2 linked regions of the Sporosarcina pasteurii genome follow. The protein of the gene in region 2 interacts with the protein of the main gene of each other region in a pairwise test. Links are inferred from orthologs where the notes say so. Each region holds a gene or a part of one and is shown on either strand. Other genes may lie near its edges.

Region 1 (4,506 bases), 280 kb from region 2 along the record:
TGAGTACGGAGATAATTCGAGGTGAGTTTGAAGTTCGAATTTAACATTCTCTAATTCTTCTTCATCGAGCATCCAATAATAAATGCCTGTTGTCATATCATCTGTACCATCTAAGTTGATAGCCGTTACTTCAGGCATACCGCCTTTGGCGTATTCCAAAAAGGATTTCATTTCATTATAAGTCATATTAGTTTTCATATTGTCGCCGATTGCATCAATAACGTCACCATATTTCGTAATCGATTGAACTGAGAAGGCTTTATTCATAATCGCTTGTAAAATCATTTGTTGACGTTTGCCTCGCTCAACGTCGCTATCTAGTTTTCGTGTTCGAGCAAGTGCAAGTGCATGTTTACCGTCTAAGTGTTGAAGTCCTTTTTTAAGCTCGATGGTACGGCGATCATTTTCGTCTAATTCGACGCGATCATATGGGACTTCAGCTTTTATGCCTCCAAGTGCATCGACAACTTCGATAAAGGCATTGAAATTCATCTTTACATAATAGTCAATTGGAATATCAAGGAACCCTTCCACTGCGTCAATTGTTCCTTTCGTTCCGCCAAATGCATGTGCATGGGTGATTTTGTCTTGACGTCCTCGACTTGGGACATAAACGTATGAATCACGTGGAATGCTGAGTAGTTTTACAGTCTTTTCTTTATTATTTAAAGTGGCGACGAGGAGTGCATCTGATCTAGCATTGCCACTATCTTTTCGCTTGTCACTATCATCAACGCCTATGAAAAGGATAGAAACATTGTCTTTAAGGGGTTCAACCGCTTCATCGCGTAGCTCAGATTTAGCTCTGTCACCTAGTGCTTCATAGGCCCGTTTTGCAGCGTCAGTTGCTTTTTTCTGTAAAAAGACTCCGTAGCCAACAACAAAAGTAAATGCTATAAGGGCGACAAGTAGTGATATTTTAATAGTAAGTCGTTTACCAGATCGTTTTCGGGATATCTGTTTATATTCTTGTCTTCTCATTCTAATTCCTCCGAATTTAGTATATGGACCATCTATATTGGTCACAATAGGAGTAAAAAGCTATTGTAAGAGTTAATGGCTGCGAACAAATCTAATGAGATTGCATCTGAAAATGAATTCTTTTAGTAAATTTATAAGGTATGCTTACTAAGAGGGAATCATTTTCTTTCAAATCCAAGCAAAAATCAGTATGTTCGACATATTATGCTGAAAATTTTACAACGATAGATAACTCGACTTAGTATACTACTTTTCGTTCTATAAGTAAATGTATTAAAGGTTAAATTCAAGGAACTCTTGACCAACGGATGTGATATCGCTCTGTCCGTTTGTTAATTCAGTCACCCATTCAGTAAACGTAGCTACTTCTGATACAGGCACATATAAGTATACTTCTACATCTTCTGTATAGGTAATTTCTTTAAGTGGGTAAGGGGATTGCCTCACTTCATTTTCAACTTTTCCGAGCCAAGTGTAGTCAATTGTTACTTTCATAAGGTGATGAAGCCTACGTTCAACGATCCCCGTAGCCGCAATCCCTTCTGTCGTTGCTCTGCCATATGCACGAATGAGTCCGCCGCCACCTAACTTAATGCCACCAAAATAACGAGTGACAACGACGGTTGTATCCTTAAGATTTTGTTTTTTCAAGACCTCAAGCATAGGAACACCTGCAGTACCGGAAGGCTCTCCGTCATCATTTGCCTTCTGTATTTCATCATGTTCTCCGATTAGATAAGCTGAACAATTATGGGTTGCAGTATGATGCATCTTTTTAATTTCGTTGATAAAATCAATTGCTTCTGCCTCGGTTTCTGTACGCTTTACATAAGTAATAAATCTTGATTTTTGTATGATATATTCGCTTTCTCCGTAATGATTAACAGTACGATAATCTGAACGCATTTGTAACGCCTCCACTACTTGTAATACAAACTTAATATTCATTTGCTATACTAATGATATAATATATAAGGTGCCTGTGGAACTCATAACGCCTGTAATCTTTTTAATCATAAGGATTTCTATGTAAAATGGAGTGAATACGTTGAATAATGAACCGATTGATATAAAGACACTTGAAACCATTTTTAATAGTATGGTCCGTACGATGAATCAATCCAAAAATGATATTTATGCAATTAGTGAACAGAGCAGGCAAAACTATGAACAAATGAAAGCAGAACTTGAAAAAGTGAAACAGGATATTTGTTTATTAATCAAAAATAATGATTTGTTGGAAACGAAAAGTCGTCAATCACGTCGTAGGCTTGCTGAAGTGTCGAAGAATTTCCAGTTGTATTCAGAAGTAGAAGTGAGAGAGGCTTATGAAGCTGCGAATAATTTGCATCTTAAGTTATCGATGAATGAAATGGAAGAGAAACAATTACGTAAAAGACGAGATGAACTAGAACGTCGTCTCGAAGGATTAATGGAAACGATTGAACGAGCAGAACAACTTGTGACTCAAGTTGCTACAGTTATCAATTATTTGACATCCGATTTGAAGAACGTTGGTACAGCGCTTGAGGATGCGAAGCAAAAGCAAGAGTTTTCGATTCGTATTATCGAAGCGCAAGAAGAGGAACGTAAAAGGTTGTCGCGTGATATCCATGACGGACCCGCTCAAATGCTAGCGAATGTGCTGTTGCGAGCAGGGTTGGTTGAAAAGTTATTTAATGAAGAAGGAAAAACATCAGCCTTATCTGAATTAAAAACCTTAAGAATGAGTGTACGCGCGGCACTAATTGAAGTGAGACGAGTTATTTTTGACCTTCGTCCAATGGCTCTTGACGACCTAGGGGTTGGCCCCGCTTTAAAGAAATACCTTTCCAAAATTGAAGAATTTGAGAAGGATGTCGATATTCATATTCAAAGTATTGGAAACGAACGACGTTTTCATACTAATATTGAAGCCGCTGTCTTTAGACTTGTTCAAGAATCGGTATCAAATGCTTTAAAACATGGTAAACCGAGTAGTATTTGGGTGAAGGTAGAGTGGCTTCGAGATACACTTAATATCATCATTAAAGATAATGGAAAAGGGTTCGATATAAATAAAGTGAAAGAAAAGTCTTTCGGGTTAATCGGCATGCGTGAGCGTGTAGATTTACTAAAAGGCGTAATGAAAATAAATTCTACTATAGGTAAAGGGACACTAATTCTTTTTCAAATCCCGTTAAAAAATGAGGGGAATAAGAATTAATCTCGATTGGGAGGAAATAATATGCCAAAAACAAAAATCATCATCATAGACGACCATCAATTATTCCGTGAAGGCGTTAAACGAATCTTAGATTTTGAAGATTCATTTGAAGTTGTCGCAGAAGGAGACGACGGCATTGAAGTAGTTGGACTTTATGAACAATATCAACCAGATGTCATGCTGATGGATATTAATATGCCACGAATGAACGGTGTAGAAGCTACGGAAGCGCTTTTAAATGAATATCCTGATGCGAAAGTAATTATTCTCTCCATTCATGACGACGGTTCTTACGTAACGCATGCGCTTAAAACGGGTGCGTTAGGATATATGCTGAAAGAAATGGATGCAGGTGAAATTGTTGAGGCAATTAAAGTCGTTTCAGCAGGCGGTTCTTATCTACATCCAAAAGTGACACATAATCTTGTTGAAGAGTTCCGTAGATTAAGCGAACGTGAACATAAAGGTGCGTTCCAACAAAACGATATTCGTCGTCCGTATCATTTACTGACAAAGCGTGAAAGTGAAGTACTTCAATTGTTAACGGACGGACAAAGTAACCGGACGATAGGTGAAACTTTATTTATTTCAGAGAAAACTGTGAAAAACCACGTATCAAGTATTTTACAAAAAATGGGCGTCAACGACCGGACGCAAGCAGTTGTAACGGCTATTAAAAACGGTTGGGTTGAAGTAAAGTAATCATTTTGTCATAATTAAGAGGGCCATTCGCTTTGAGTGGCCCTTTTGGATGTTTAATAGGAGGAGCAATTCTTATGAAGAAAATACAATTAGTAGTGTTTATAATGACGATGCTTCTGATAGGTGCTTGCAGCAATGATGGGACGAATGAAGAAAATGAACAAAAACAGCAAGACGTGTCTGAAGAGTCAGTGGGATTTAGCTTAACAGGAGACTCGATTGAAGAAGCTAAAAATATTCCAAAAGAAGAGAAAGAACAAATTCTACTAGCTTTCGACACATATATTTCAACTTTTAATGAAAAAGATTTGGATGCTTATATGGAAACGCTATCAGAAAACACGAAGAGTTTTGATCTAGAAGAAGAGCGCGCACATACGCAGTCAATATTTAATGAGTACAACCTTGTACGTGAAGTTTCAGATGTAACGATTGTTAAATATGCAGAAGAGGAAGCACAAGTATTCTCGGTATTGAAATCCTCGTTAAAACAACTATCTTCTGGGCTGGAAACGAATGAAAGTGGACGTCAAGTAACTGTATTCACGAAGGAAAATAACGAATGGAAAGTCTCTTCTGTGCATTATATTGGAGACGACGCGATGAAACAATAAGCA
Region 2 (12,330 bases):
CTGCAGAAGGTGTACCTGTTTTTAATACAGTTGAAGAAGCAGTAAAAGAAACAGGCGCAAACGTCTCAGTTATCTACGTTCCTGCTCCGTTTGCAGCAGATGCAATCATGGAAGCGGTAGATGCTGAATTAGACATGGCGATTTGTATTACAGAGCACATCCCAATCTTAGATATGGTTAAAGTGAAGCGTTATATGGAGGGTAAGAAAACACGTCTTGTTGGACCGAACTGTCCAGGTGTGATTACAGCGGATGAGTGTAAAATTGGTATTATGCCAGGATATATTCATACAAAAGGTCACATAGGTGTTGTATCTCGTTCTGGAACGCTCACATATGAAGCAGTTCACCAGCTTTCACAAGCAGGTATTGGTCAAACGACAGCTGTTGGAATCGGTGGAGACCCAGTTAATGGGACAAACTTTATCGATGTTCTAAAAGAATTCAACGAAGATCCAGAAACATACGCAGTTGTTATGATTGGTGAAATCGGTGGAACAGCTGAAGAAGAAGCGGCAGCGTGGATCAAAGAGAATATGACGAAGCCAGTTGTTGGCTTTATCGGTGGACAAACAGCTCCAGAAGGAAAACGTATGGGGCATGCAGGTGCAATTATTTCTGGCGGTAAAGGAACTGCTGCAGATAAAATTAAAGCACTTAATGCTGCAGGCGTTGAAACTGCAGATACACCTTCTGTTATCGGAGAAACACTCATTAAAGTTATTAAAGAAAAAGGTCTTTACGAAAAGTGTAAAACCCATTAAAATAAATAGTACAGCGTATTCTGATAATACGCTGTGCTTTTTTCTCGTAAGGAGGAATGTCAATGAATTTATCGGAAGTTGAAAAAAGATTATTGGCACTTCATTACGTTTTCCCTGTCCCTGCCAATCGGTTTACGAGGTTATATGAAGTAGACCCAGAGCTTATGCAGTATTTAACATTTCCAACTGAAAAACTAGCGTTTATTCTCAATGTAACACCGAAGAAAGCTAGTAAAATAAATGCGAGTGTAGTTGTAAACTCCGCACTCCCTTTTGAAGAGTTATATGATTCTTATGGCATTATCCCCATCCCTTTCACAAATCCCTTATATCCTAAAAGTTTATTAACAATGTTTGATCCGCCGGCCGTGTTATACGTACAAGGTGACGCCCAGTTATTGGCTGAAAAAATGAAGGTTTCGATTATAGGTTCAAGAAAAGCGACGTTTTATTCGGAAAAATCTTTAACTTTTATTGTCCCTCCTTTAGTAAAAAATAATGTGATCATCGTTTCTGGATTGGCTAGTGGGGCAGACACATTTGCACACCAGTCTGCTATAAAATATGGTGGCAAGACAATTGCTGTGCTTGGTCATGGACTATTTCATATATATCCAAAAGAAAATAGTGCTTTAAAAGATGAAATAGGGAAAAATCATTTATTAGTTACAGAATATCCACCTTATGTCAGGCCAGAAAGATGGACTTTTCCAATGAGAAATCGAATTATTAGCGGATTAGCAAATGCGATTATCGTCACAGAAGCAGCAAAGAAAAGTGGAACGATGAGTACGGTTGAACATGCTTTGGAGCACGGTAAAGATGTATATGCCGTTCCTGGCCCAATTACTTCTCGATTATCGGAAGGGCCAAATAATATGATTAGTGAGGGCGCTGAACCATTATCTAATGGTTATCAAGTGATTGAAGCCTTAAGGTAGAATCATTTTCTTCATGCATAATTTAAGGGAAGGTGAACGTCTTGAGTAGTGACTTTCCTAAATTTATCGCTCGGAAACACACACAGCTTTTCTAGCATATATCTGTTCAGACTAACTATTTTCAATTAATTTAACTAGAAAATTTGCTTTTTATGAAAATCTGTTATACATTTTGCAACAGGTATTGTTTTTAGCAAGAACAATGAAACCTCTATTGAAGGAGGCAAAATTTATGGCAGATTATTTAGTAATAGTAGAGTCCCCTGCAAAAGCGAAAACAATTGAACGCTATTTAGGGAAGAAGTATATAGTTAGGGCATCATTAGGACATTTAAGAGACCTTCCTAAAAGTCAAATGGGGGTCGACACTGAAAATGATTATGAACCGAAATATATAACGATCCGAGGAAAAGGCCCGATACTTCAAGAATTAAAGAAAGATGCAAAAAAAGTTAAGAAAATTTATCTTGCAGCTGACCCCGACAGAGAAGGGGAAGCAATTGCTTGGCATTTAGCATTTCAACTAGGCGTTGATATTGAATCAAATTGCCGTGTTGTTTTTAATGAAATTACAAAAGATGCAATTAAAGAATCATTTAAAAATCCGCGACCGATTGATATGGATCTTGTTGACTCACAGCAAGCACGTAGAATTCTTGACCGTTTAGTTGGGTATAATATTAGCCCGATATTATGGAAGAAAGTAAAGAAAGGTCTATCGGCTGGACGTGTTCAATCTGTAGCATTGCGACTCATTATTGATCGTGAAAATGAGATAAACGCTTTTGAACCCGAAGAATACTGGAGTATAAGTGCGCAGTTTAAAAAAGGGCGGTCCAAATTTGAGGCAGCCTATCATGGCAATATGAAAAAGAAGTTAGGCTTAGCGAATAAAGAAGAAGTAGACGCTGTACTTGGCCAACTACAAGGAGAGAGCTTTGAAGTTCACGATGTAGTTAAGAGGGAAAGAAAAAGAAATCCCGCATTGCCATTTACGACGTCATCACTTCAACAAGAAGCTGCACGTAAATTAAACTTCCGAGCTCGTAAAACAATGATGATTGCCCAGCAGTTATACGAAGGAATAACGATTGACAAAGAAACTGTCGGACTCATTACGTATATGAGGACCGATTCAACTAGAATTGCAGATAGTGCAAAAGAAGAGTCGATTGCTTTCATCGAAAAGACGTACGGCAAGGAATATTTATCAGCGAATCCAAATAAAACGGCGAAAAAGAATACGAGTGCACAGGATGCACACGAAGCAATCCGTCCGACGTCTGTAATGCGTCCTCCTGCGGCAATGAAGGCGTTTCTATCGCGTGATCAGTATCGATTGTATAAATTGATATGGGAGCGATTAGTCGCAAGTCAGATGGCGCCAGCAGTCTTAGACACTGTGAGAGTTGACCTGGTGAATGGCGATGTGAAATTCAGAGCAACAGGGTCACAAGTGAAGTTTGATGGATTTATGAAAGTGTATGTAGAAGGCGATGATGATAATAAAGAAGAAAAAGATCGCATTTTACCTCCTCTTGAAAAGGGGCAACATTTAAAGTTTGAAGAGATAGATCCGAAACAACACTTTACGCAGCCGCCACCGAGATATACTGAAGCAAGACTGGTACGTACGCTTGAAGAGTTAGGGATAGGTCGTCCTTCCACTTTTGCGCCTACGCTTGACACAATTCAACGTAGAGGGTATGTTACACTTGATGCAAGAAGATTCATCCCAACAGAATTAGGAACGATTGTGCACAATGCAGTCAATGAATTCTTCCCGGATATTATCGACGTAGAGTTTACCGCTCAAATGGAAAAAGAACTTGATGATATTGAAGAAGGTAAGAAAAAATGGATTAAGGTTCTCGATAATTTTTATAAAGATTTTGAAAAGCATGTTGAGTTTGCAGATGCTGAAATGGAGAAAATCGAAATAAAAGACGAACCAGCTGGAGAAGATTGTGAGAAGTGCGGCGAACCAATGGTTTATAAACTTGGCCGTTATGGAAAGTTTATGGCATGTTCAGGCTTCCCGGACTGTCGTAACACGAAAGCAATTATGAAGCCGATTGGTGTCACTTGTCCGACATGTAAAGAAGGACAAGTTGTTGAACGTAAAAGTAAAACAAGACGTGTCTTTTTCGGTTGTGACCAATATCCAGAGTGTGAATACGTCTCCTGGGATAAGCCGGTTGCAAGACCTTGTCCAAAATGTGACAGTACACTTGTGGAAAAGAAATCCAAAAAAGGCGTTCGAATTCAATGTACAGAATGTGAATATAAAGAAGATATACAGTAAATTTGGCTATCAAGACGAGGGGCTATGGCTCCTCTTTTTTGTGCGGGAAATAAGCAAAAGCGTTGGGCGCCGTTTAGCCTCGACAGGCATTGACGTGTCACAAGTAAAGCGTAATTGAAATTGATGATAGTAGTTATCAATGATTCCCTAATTTATAAGAAGTATGTATACAAAGTAAAAAATAGCTAAACTCAAATTGTTTATAGTTGATGTTTATTGAACATTTATTGTATAGTGAACTGTGGCGACTTCCGAATATAAAAACTAATCTGCATCTTCTCGGAAGAGGTTTCTAGTATCATACATGATGTAATGTTATGAATAAGTTTTTTAAAGCTTTGAACTATGCAAATGTAATACTATTTTGTTATAATTATTAAGGTTTTCACAAGGAGTGAATGACGTGGGAGTCAAACCCTCAGTAGTTCGTGAAGAATATATGATGTACATACAGCTTGAACGTAATTATTCATCTAACACTGCTACTGAATATGCGACTGATATCGATGAATTCCTTACTTTTCTAACGGTAGAAGGGATTCGTGATTTAAACGAAGTTACGTATACAGAAGCACGACTTTATGCAACGACCTTATATAACAATGGTTTAGCTAGAACATCTATCTCGAGAAAGATTTCCTCGGTTCGTTCATTTTTTAAATTTGCTAACGCCCGTTATGGTGTAAATGATCACGCGTTTTCATCACTTCATCACCCTAAAAAGCAAGAAAAATTACCTGCGTTTTTTTATGAGCGGGAAATGGAAATGTTATTTGCGGCGTGTGAAGGTACTGATGCAAAATCATTACGTGATTATGCGATTTTAGAGCTGCTTTATGCGACTGGCATGCGTGTGAGTGAACTTACATCGCTTAAAATTGGCGATGTTGATAACGAGTTAGGAATTGTAAAGGTAATGGGAAAAGGAAGAAAAGAACGTTATATCCCATTCGGTAGCTTTGCTAAAGAGGCCCTTTTCATTTATCAAGAACAGAGTCGTTCCCAGCTTATGAAGCGGCAAGAACATGATAGGTTATTTGTGAATTTACGTGGGAACCCTTTAACTGATCGAGGTGTTCGGCATATCCTAACTTCAATAATGGAACGTGCGTCACTGCATTCGAAAATCTATCCACATATGTTACGTCATACATTCGCAACCCACCTTCTTGCGAATGGTGCTGACATGAGGTCGGTGCAAGAACTTTTAGGGCATTCCCATCTTTCTTCGACGCAAGTATATACACATATAACGAAAGAACATTTAAGAAAAACATATATGAATACTCACCCGAGAGCATAGGAGGCTAATAAAATGGAATTCCATGCAACTACGATATTTGCAATACGCCATAACGGTGAATGTGCCATGTCAGGCGATGGCCAAGTAACTGTAGGCAACGCGGTCGTGATGAAACATACCGCTAAGAAAGTCCGCAAAATATTTGGTGGAAAAGTTCTGGCTGGTTTTGCTGGTTCTGTTGCGGATGCATTTACTTTATTTGATTTATTTGAAGGTAAATTGACGGAGTATAATGGGAACTTACAAAGAGCAGCTGTTGAACTAGCGAAGCAATGGCGCGGTGACAGAATGCTTCGTAAACTTGAAGCGATGTTACTCGTTATGGACGAAAAAGAATTGCTGTTAGTATCCGGAACAGGAGAAGTCATTGAACCTGACGATGGAATCCTTGCAATTGGGTCGGGCGGGCATTATGCGCTTGCTGCTGGTCGTGCGCTGAAGAAGTATAGCGGTCATTCATTAACAGCTGAGCAAATCGCGAAAGCAGCCCTTGAAACAGCTGCAGAAATATGTGTCTATACAAATGATCAGATTATTGTGGAGGTACTTTAATGGCAAATCGAAAGGAATTAACTCCTAAGGAACTTACAGCACATTTAGATCGTTATATTATTGGGCAAAATAATGCAAAGCGTGCTGTTGCGGTAGCAATTCGTAATCGATATAGAAGAAGTTTGTTGTCCGACGAGGAAAAGAATGAAATTATTCCAAAAAACATTCTGATGATTGGTCCGACTGGTGTGGGGAAGACTGAAATTGCAAGAAGAATTGCCAAGTTAGTCAATGCACCTTTTTTAAAAGTAGAAGCGACGAAGTTTACTGAAGTCGGTTACGTTGGCCGTGACGTTGAATCCATGATAAGAGATTTAACAGAAGCGGGTGTTCGTATCGTTCGGGCAGAAAAACGTGAAGAAGTTCGTGAGCAAGCAACAAAACTTGCGAATGAAAAATTAGTCAAACTGCTTGTACCTGAAATGAAAAAGCAAAGTAGTGGGCAAAATCCATTTGAAATGCTTTTTGGTCAAAAGCAAGAAGTTGATGAAACTGACCATGTAAAAGAAGCAGAAATTAGACGGAAGCGTTCTGACGTTGCTAGAAGTTTAGCGGCGGGAGAGTTAGAAGAACACGAAGTAACAGTTGAATTAACGGAGCAACAACCTTCACTTTATGATGCTTTCCAAGGTTCTGGCATGGAACAAATGGGGGCGAATATGCAGGATGCATTGTCGTCTCTAATGCCGAAAAGGAAAACCAAGCGCAAAATGAAAGTAAAGGATGCACGTCTCGTACTTGAAGCGGAAGAGGCAGATAAGTTAATCGACCATGATGAAATTGCCAGACATGGAATTGAGTTAACTGAGCAATCTGGGATTATATTTCTCGATGAAATGGATAAAATTGCCCGAAGCGAAGGAAGTGGCGCCTCGGCTGATGTATCCCGTGAAGGTGTACAAAGGGATATATTACCGATTGTCGAGGGTTCAACAGTCACAACGAAATATGGGGCTGTGAAGACGGACTTTATTCTCTTTATTGCTGCGGGAGCATTTCATATTGCTAAACCATCGGATATTATTCCTGAGTTGCAAGGACGATTTCCGATTCGAGTTGAATTAGACAAATTATCGAGGGGAGATTTTGAACGTATTTTGAAAGAACCGGATTTCTCTCTAATTCGACAATATGAAAAAATGTTAAAAACTGAAAATGTTGTTTTAGATTTTACAGAAGAGGCAATAACTAAAATAGCGGAGATTGCTTTTGAAGTAAATGATAATACTGAGAACATTGGTGCACGTCGACTTCATACGATTATGGAGAAATTGCTGGAAGAGTTATCTTATGAAGCGGCGGATATAGGACCTGCAACAATCAAAATAACCCCAGCATATGTCGATGAAAAACTACAGGATATTGCAAAAAACAAAGATCTGTCACAATTTATCCTGTAAATCGACCTTATTAGTTTATTTAATGATTATAAACCTTTAGAATATTCAATAACAATGTGTGTAATTAATTTGAGGAGGAAGAAAACGTATGTCTTTATTAATAAAAACGCGTAAAATTAACGCAATGCTACAAGAATCAGGTGGAGAAGCAGTCAACTTCAAGGAAATGGCTGAAAAACTAAGTTCAGTTATTGAATCAAACGTATTTATCGTAAGTAGAAGAGGTAAACTATTAGGATTTGAAATCCACCAACAAATTGAAAACGATCGTATGAAAGAAATGTTTGAAAATCGTCAATTCCCAGCAGAATATACTCAAAAGCTTTTTGAAGTTAGAGAAACTTCTTCAAACTTAGATGTTGAAAGCTCATACACTGCGTTCCCAGTGGAGAACAAAGAGTTATTCAAAGAAGGATTAACGACAATTGTTCCAATTATGGGTGGCGGTGAGCGCTTAGGAACACTTCTTCTAGCAAGAATGAAAGAGGAGTTTAATGATGATGATTTAATTCTTGCTGAATACGGTGCGACAGTTGTCGGCATGGAAATTTTACGTGAAAAATCTGAGGAAATTGAACTTGAAGCACGTAGTAAAGCAGTTGTTCAAATGGCAATTAACTCATTGTCTTACAGTGAGCATGAAGCAATTGAGCACATCTTTAAAGAACTTGATGGCGAAGAAGGATTACTCGTTGCATCTAAAATTGCTGACCGTGTAGGAATCACGCGCTCAGTTATTGTAAACGCGCTGCGTAAACTAGAAAGTGCTGGTGTTATTGAATCCCGTTCATTAGGAATGAAAGGTACGTACATTAAAGTATTAAACAATAAATTCCTTGCTGAACTTGAAAAGCAAAAATAATGCTAAGTGAGTCAAAACGCTTCTTCCATAAGTTGGAGGAAGCGTTTTTTGTCGAATTTTGAAGGTGTATGTAGAAAAAGAGGCATTATAAGAAAAACGACATATATGTATTTGCGGGTTTAAGAGATGCAAAAGTAACAAAGAAGAGCAATATTTGTTGGGATAAATGCACAAATTAATCAATAAAGCTATTTGTAAATACTGATAACTGATAATCTTTTGGTGAAATAGGTAAAAAGTACATAACGACCATAAAATCTCCGTGTAAACAGTAATAAAAAGGCGGTTTAGCACTAGTTAATTGTCACCTATTCATCTAGCAAATATCGACATAATAAGCTATAATTAACATATCTTAGTAAGAGATAAGTCATAAGAAATCTACTCTAAGCAAAGGAAGAACAGGAGGGGACGATATGAAGTTGTTTGGGCATATGATATCTTCATTGGAGCAGGGACTTAATTACTCTGCGACTAAAGGGAAGGTTATTTCCCAAAATATCGCGAATGTTGATACTCCGAACTATAAAGCAAAGAATGTTAGCTTCAAAGACTTTTTCGACAATGCTCAAATGAAAGAGCTTAGGGCGTATAAAACAGACCATCGACATATTGACTTTCCAAAACGAAATGTTCAACCTGGCGTTTTTGACTATTCGAACTTTCGTTATAGGCATGACGGTAATGGTGTGGATATGGATAAAGAGCAAGCTGACCTTGCTGAAAACCAAATATATTATCATGCATTAGTAGACCGGCTGAATGGAAAATTCAACACATTACAAAATGTGATTAAAGGAGGACGCTAACGTTGGGGATATTTCACAGCCTAAATACGACGGCATCTGCTTTAACTGCACAGCGCTTACGTATGGATGTCATCTCATCGAATTTGGCAAACGTGGATACAACTCGAAGTCGGATAGTGGATGGCGAATGGCAACCCTATCGTAGAAAAACGGTAACTCTCGAGCCAAAGGGAACACAATTTTCTTCTATGCTTCAAATGGCGATTGGGAAGAATCGTTCAGGTGACGTTGGGAATGGTGTTCGAGTTTCAAGGGTATCTGAAGATACAGAGACGCCGTTTAAATCTGTTTACGATCCATCACATCCGGATGCGAATGCACAAGGATACGTACAAATGCCAAATGTTGACCCCCTGAGGGAAATGGTGAATTTAATGTCGGCTACACGTTCTTATGAAGCGAACGTTACGGTATTTAACGCCAATAAATCAATGCTTATGAAAGCATTAGAAATCGGTAAGTAACAAACGTTAGGGAGGTATCTGTGTGAATATACAATCAGTATTAATGAAAGCGCCTACTGCAACTTTGCCAGGTGTTCAAAACAATGCGAAACCAACTTCTTATGAAGCGCAGCAAAGTTTTGGTAGTTTCTTGAAAGAGGCAATTAACAATACGAATGTACAGCAAATTAATTCAGATCTATTAACTCGAAAATTAGTACAAGGTGAGCATGTTGACCTACATGAAGTGATGATAGCTGCACAAAAAGCTTCGATAACTTTAAATGCAACGATGGAAGTAAGGAATAAAGTAGTAGAAGCCTATCAAGAAATCATCCGGATGCCAGTCTAATCTATAAGAATATTTATCTGAAAGAATGTTTGTTACTAGACAGTTCAACTAGTAAAAGAGTTTTTTTATTTTACTTGAAAGATGTATGTGGACCGGGGGATTAAGATGAATGAAAGACTTGCGAAAACCAAAAATGAACTACAAACATTTTGGTCCAGTCGCACTAAAAAACAGAAAACTACATATGGCGCCTCTTTATTAGCGATCATTATCATCGCAGCTACAATAACCTTTTTCCTCTCTAGAACGGAGTATGTCCCGCTTTATACAGATGTATCAACAGCGGAAATTGGTCGAATTAAAGAACAGTTAGATATGCTCGGCGTTCAAAGTCAAATTGCTCCTGGTGGAACGTCGATTTTAGTACCAAAAGAACGTGTGGATGATTTATTAGTCACGCTTGCTGCTGAAGGCTATCCGAACTCGGGTACGATAGACTACTCCTTTTTCTCAAACAATGCAGGATTTGGTATGACGGATAATGAGTTCAATGTCATTAAGCTTGCATCGATGCAAACTGAATTAGCGAACCTAATGAAAGGTATTGAAGGTGTAAAAGATGCAAAAGTAATGTTGACGTTGCCGAGTGAAAATATCTTTCTAAACGATAATAGTCAGCGCGCAAGTGCAGCAATTGTATTGAATACAAATCCTGGACATCAATTTAGCGATTCACAAATTAACGCACTTTACAATTTGGTTTCTAAAAGCATTCCTAATCTATCTAAAGAAGACATTGAAATTACAAACCAATACTTTGAGTATTTCGACTTAAAAACGGAAAAAGAACAATTCGGAACAAGCCTTGCGGATCAAATCGCTGTAAAAAAGTCGATTGAAAGAGATTTGCAACGACAAGTTCAAATGATGCTTGGCACAATGATGGGACAAGACAAAGTCATCGTTTCAGTCACGACAGATATCGATTTCAAACTTGAAAACCGGGAGGAATCGTTAGTTACGCCAGTAGATGTTGAAAGTATGGAAGGCATTGCCCTAAGTGTTCAAAGAATTACTGAATCATTTACAGGGAATGCGCCAGTTGCAGGAGGAGAACCTCCTATGGATAACTCGACTGACAATTATACGGAATTTGTTAATGGTTCAAATGGGGATTATGAGCGGATTGAAGAGACCGTTAATCATGAAGTGAATAGGATACGAAAAGAAATCGTTGAAAGTCCATATAAAATTCGGGATATTGGCATTCAAGTAATGGTTGAGCCGCCAGTCGCCGAAGATATGGCATCTATGCCAGTCGGTTTACAAGATGACATCGAACAAATTTTAGCAACAATCATTCGTACTTCTATCGATAAAGAAGCAGCAGGAGAACTTACAAACAATGAGATTAATGAAAAAATCGCCGTATCGGTACAGCCGTTCAACGGAAGAGTAACCGTATTCGATACGCCAAGCGTTCAAGTTCCGCTATGGATTTATATAGCTGGAGGCGCATTGCTCTTCATAATCATCATATTGGTGATCTTGTTTGTGCGTAGTCGTCGTGCCGCAGAAAAGGCGGAAGTGGAAGAGGTCATCGAAGAACAAGAAAAAGTGTTACATATTGAAGATATTAATGAGGAACAAGAAACAGAAGGTACGCTACGTCGGAAACAGCTTGAGAAAATGGCTAAAGAAAAACCAGAGGAATTCGCAAAATTATTACGCACGTGGATAGCGGAAGATTAAGGGAGGAAACAGCATTGGTAAGAAAAGAAAAAGGAATGACTGGAAAGCAAAAAGCTGCTCTTCTCCTTATTTCTCTTGGGCCAGAAGTAGCGGCTTCTGTCTATAAAAATTTAAATGAGGAAGAAGTTGAGCGTTTGACGCTTGAAATTTCGAGTGTGAAAAAAGTTGAATCCTCTGTGAAGGAAGAGATTATTGAAGAGTTTCATAATATTGCCATCGCACAAGATTATATTTCACAAGGCGGAATTGGGTATGCGAAAACTGTACTTGAAAAAGCACTTGGGAAAAATCATGCACAAGCAATCATTAACCGATTGACATCCTCTTTACAAGTGCGACCATTCGACTTTGCGAGACGTGCGGATCCTAGCCAATTGCTTAACTTCATTCAAAACGAACATCCACAGACGATTGCACTCATCTTGTCTTATTTAGAAGCGGAACAAGCTGGGGTGATTTTATCTTCATTACCACAAGAGACACAGGCAGATATCGCTAGAAGAATCGCGACAATGGATTCAACGTCCCCTGAAGTGATTAGTGAAATTGAGGCGGTTTTAGAACGAAAACTTTCTTCAACAGTTACGCAAGATTATACAGAAGCAGGCGGAGTCGATGCTGTAGTCGAAGTTCTAAATGGTGTAGACCGTGCAACGGAAAAAACAATTCTAGATGCGTTAGAAATTCAAGATCCAGACTTAGCAGAAGAAATTAAGAAGCGTATGTTTGTCTTCGAGGACATTGTTACACTTGATAACCGCTCTATTCAAAGAATTATTCGAGAATGTGAAAATGAAGATCTTATTCTATCACTTAAAGTATCTAGTGAAGAGGTTCAAAACGTTTTATTCAGCAATATGTCCGCTCGGATGGCTGAATCATTCAAGGAAGAAATTGAAATTATGGG

The links.
Region 1: the proteins of topA (region 2) and AB1H92_RS11305 interact in binary tests that used the Escherichia coli proteins (3 or more experiments, as listed by UniProt). The link is inferred for Sporosarcina pasteurii from one-to-one orthologs.

The regions. Positions count from the first base shown.
Region 1 is NZ_CP160452.1:2,386,459-2,390,964, reverse strand. The notes cover bases 72-3,010. They hold AB1H92_RS11305 (YigZ family protein), read right to left. Parts: upstream 1,888-3,010; coding sequence 1,255-1,887; downstream 72-1,254. Other genes in these bases: AB1H92_RS11300 (sensor histidine kinase), read left to right, coding at 2,030-3,010; AB1H92_RS11310 (LCP family protein), read right to left, coding at 72-981. Also shown: more of AB1H92_RS11310, read right to left, coding at 1-71; more of AB1H92_RS11300, read left to right, coding at 3,011-3,187; AB1H92_RS11295 (response regulator transcription factor), read left to right, coding at 3,209-3,889; AB1H92_RS11290 (DUF3225 domain-containing protein), read left to right, coding at 3,964-4,503.
Region 2 is NZ_CP160452.1:2,097,938-2,110,267, reverse strand. Bases 1,551-4,473 are described here. They hold topA (type I DNA topoisomerase), read left to right. Parts: upstream 1,551-1,937; coding sequence 1,938-4,010; downstream 4,011-4,473. Other genes in these bases: xerC (tyrosine recombinase XerC), read left to right, coding at 4,450-4,473; dprA (DNA-processing protein DprA), read left to right, coding at 1,551-1,705. In the rest of the region: sucD (succinate--CoA ligase subunit alpha), read left to right, coding at 1-764; more of dprA, read left to right, coding at 827-1,550; more of xerC, read left to right, coding at 4,474-5,313; ATP-dependent protease subunit HslV, read left to right, coding at 5,326-5,865; ATP-dependent protease ATPase subunit HslU, read left to right, coding at 5,865-7,265; GTP-sensing pleiotropic transcriptional regulator CodY, read left to right, coding at 7,354-8,127; flagellar basal body rod protein FlgB, read left to right, coding at 8,544-8,936; flagellar basal body rod protein FlgC, read left to right, coding at 8,939-9,400; flagellar hook-basal body complex protein FliE, read left to right, coding at 9,444-9,731; flagellar basal-body MS-ring/collar protein FliF, read left to right, coding at 9,837-11,423; flagellar motor switch protein FliG, read left to right, coding at 11,438-12,330. UniProt on the Escherichia coli protein: Releases the supercoiling and torsional tension of DNA, which is introduced during the DNA replication and transcription, by transiently cleaving and rejoining one strand of the DNA duplex.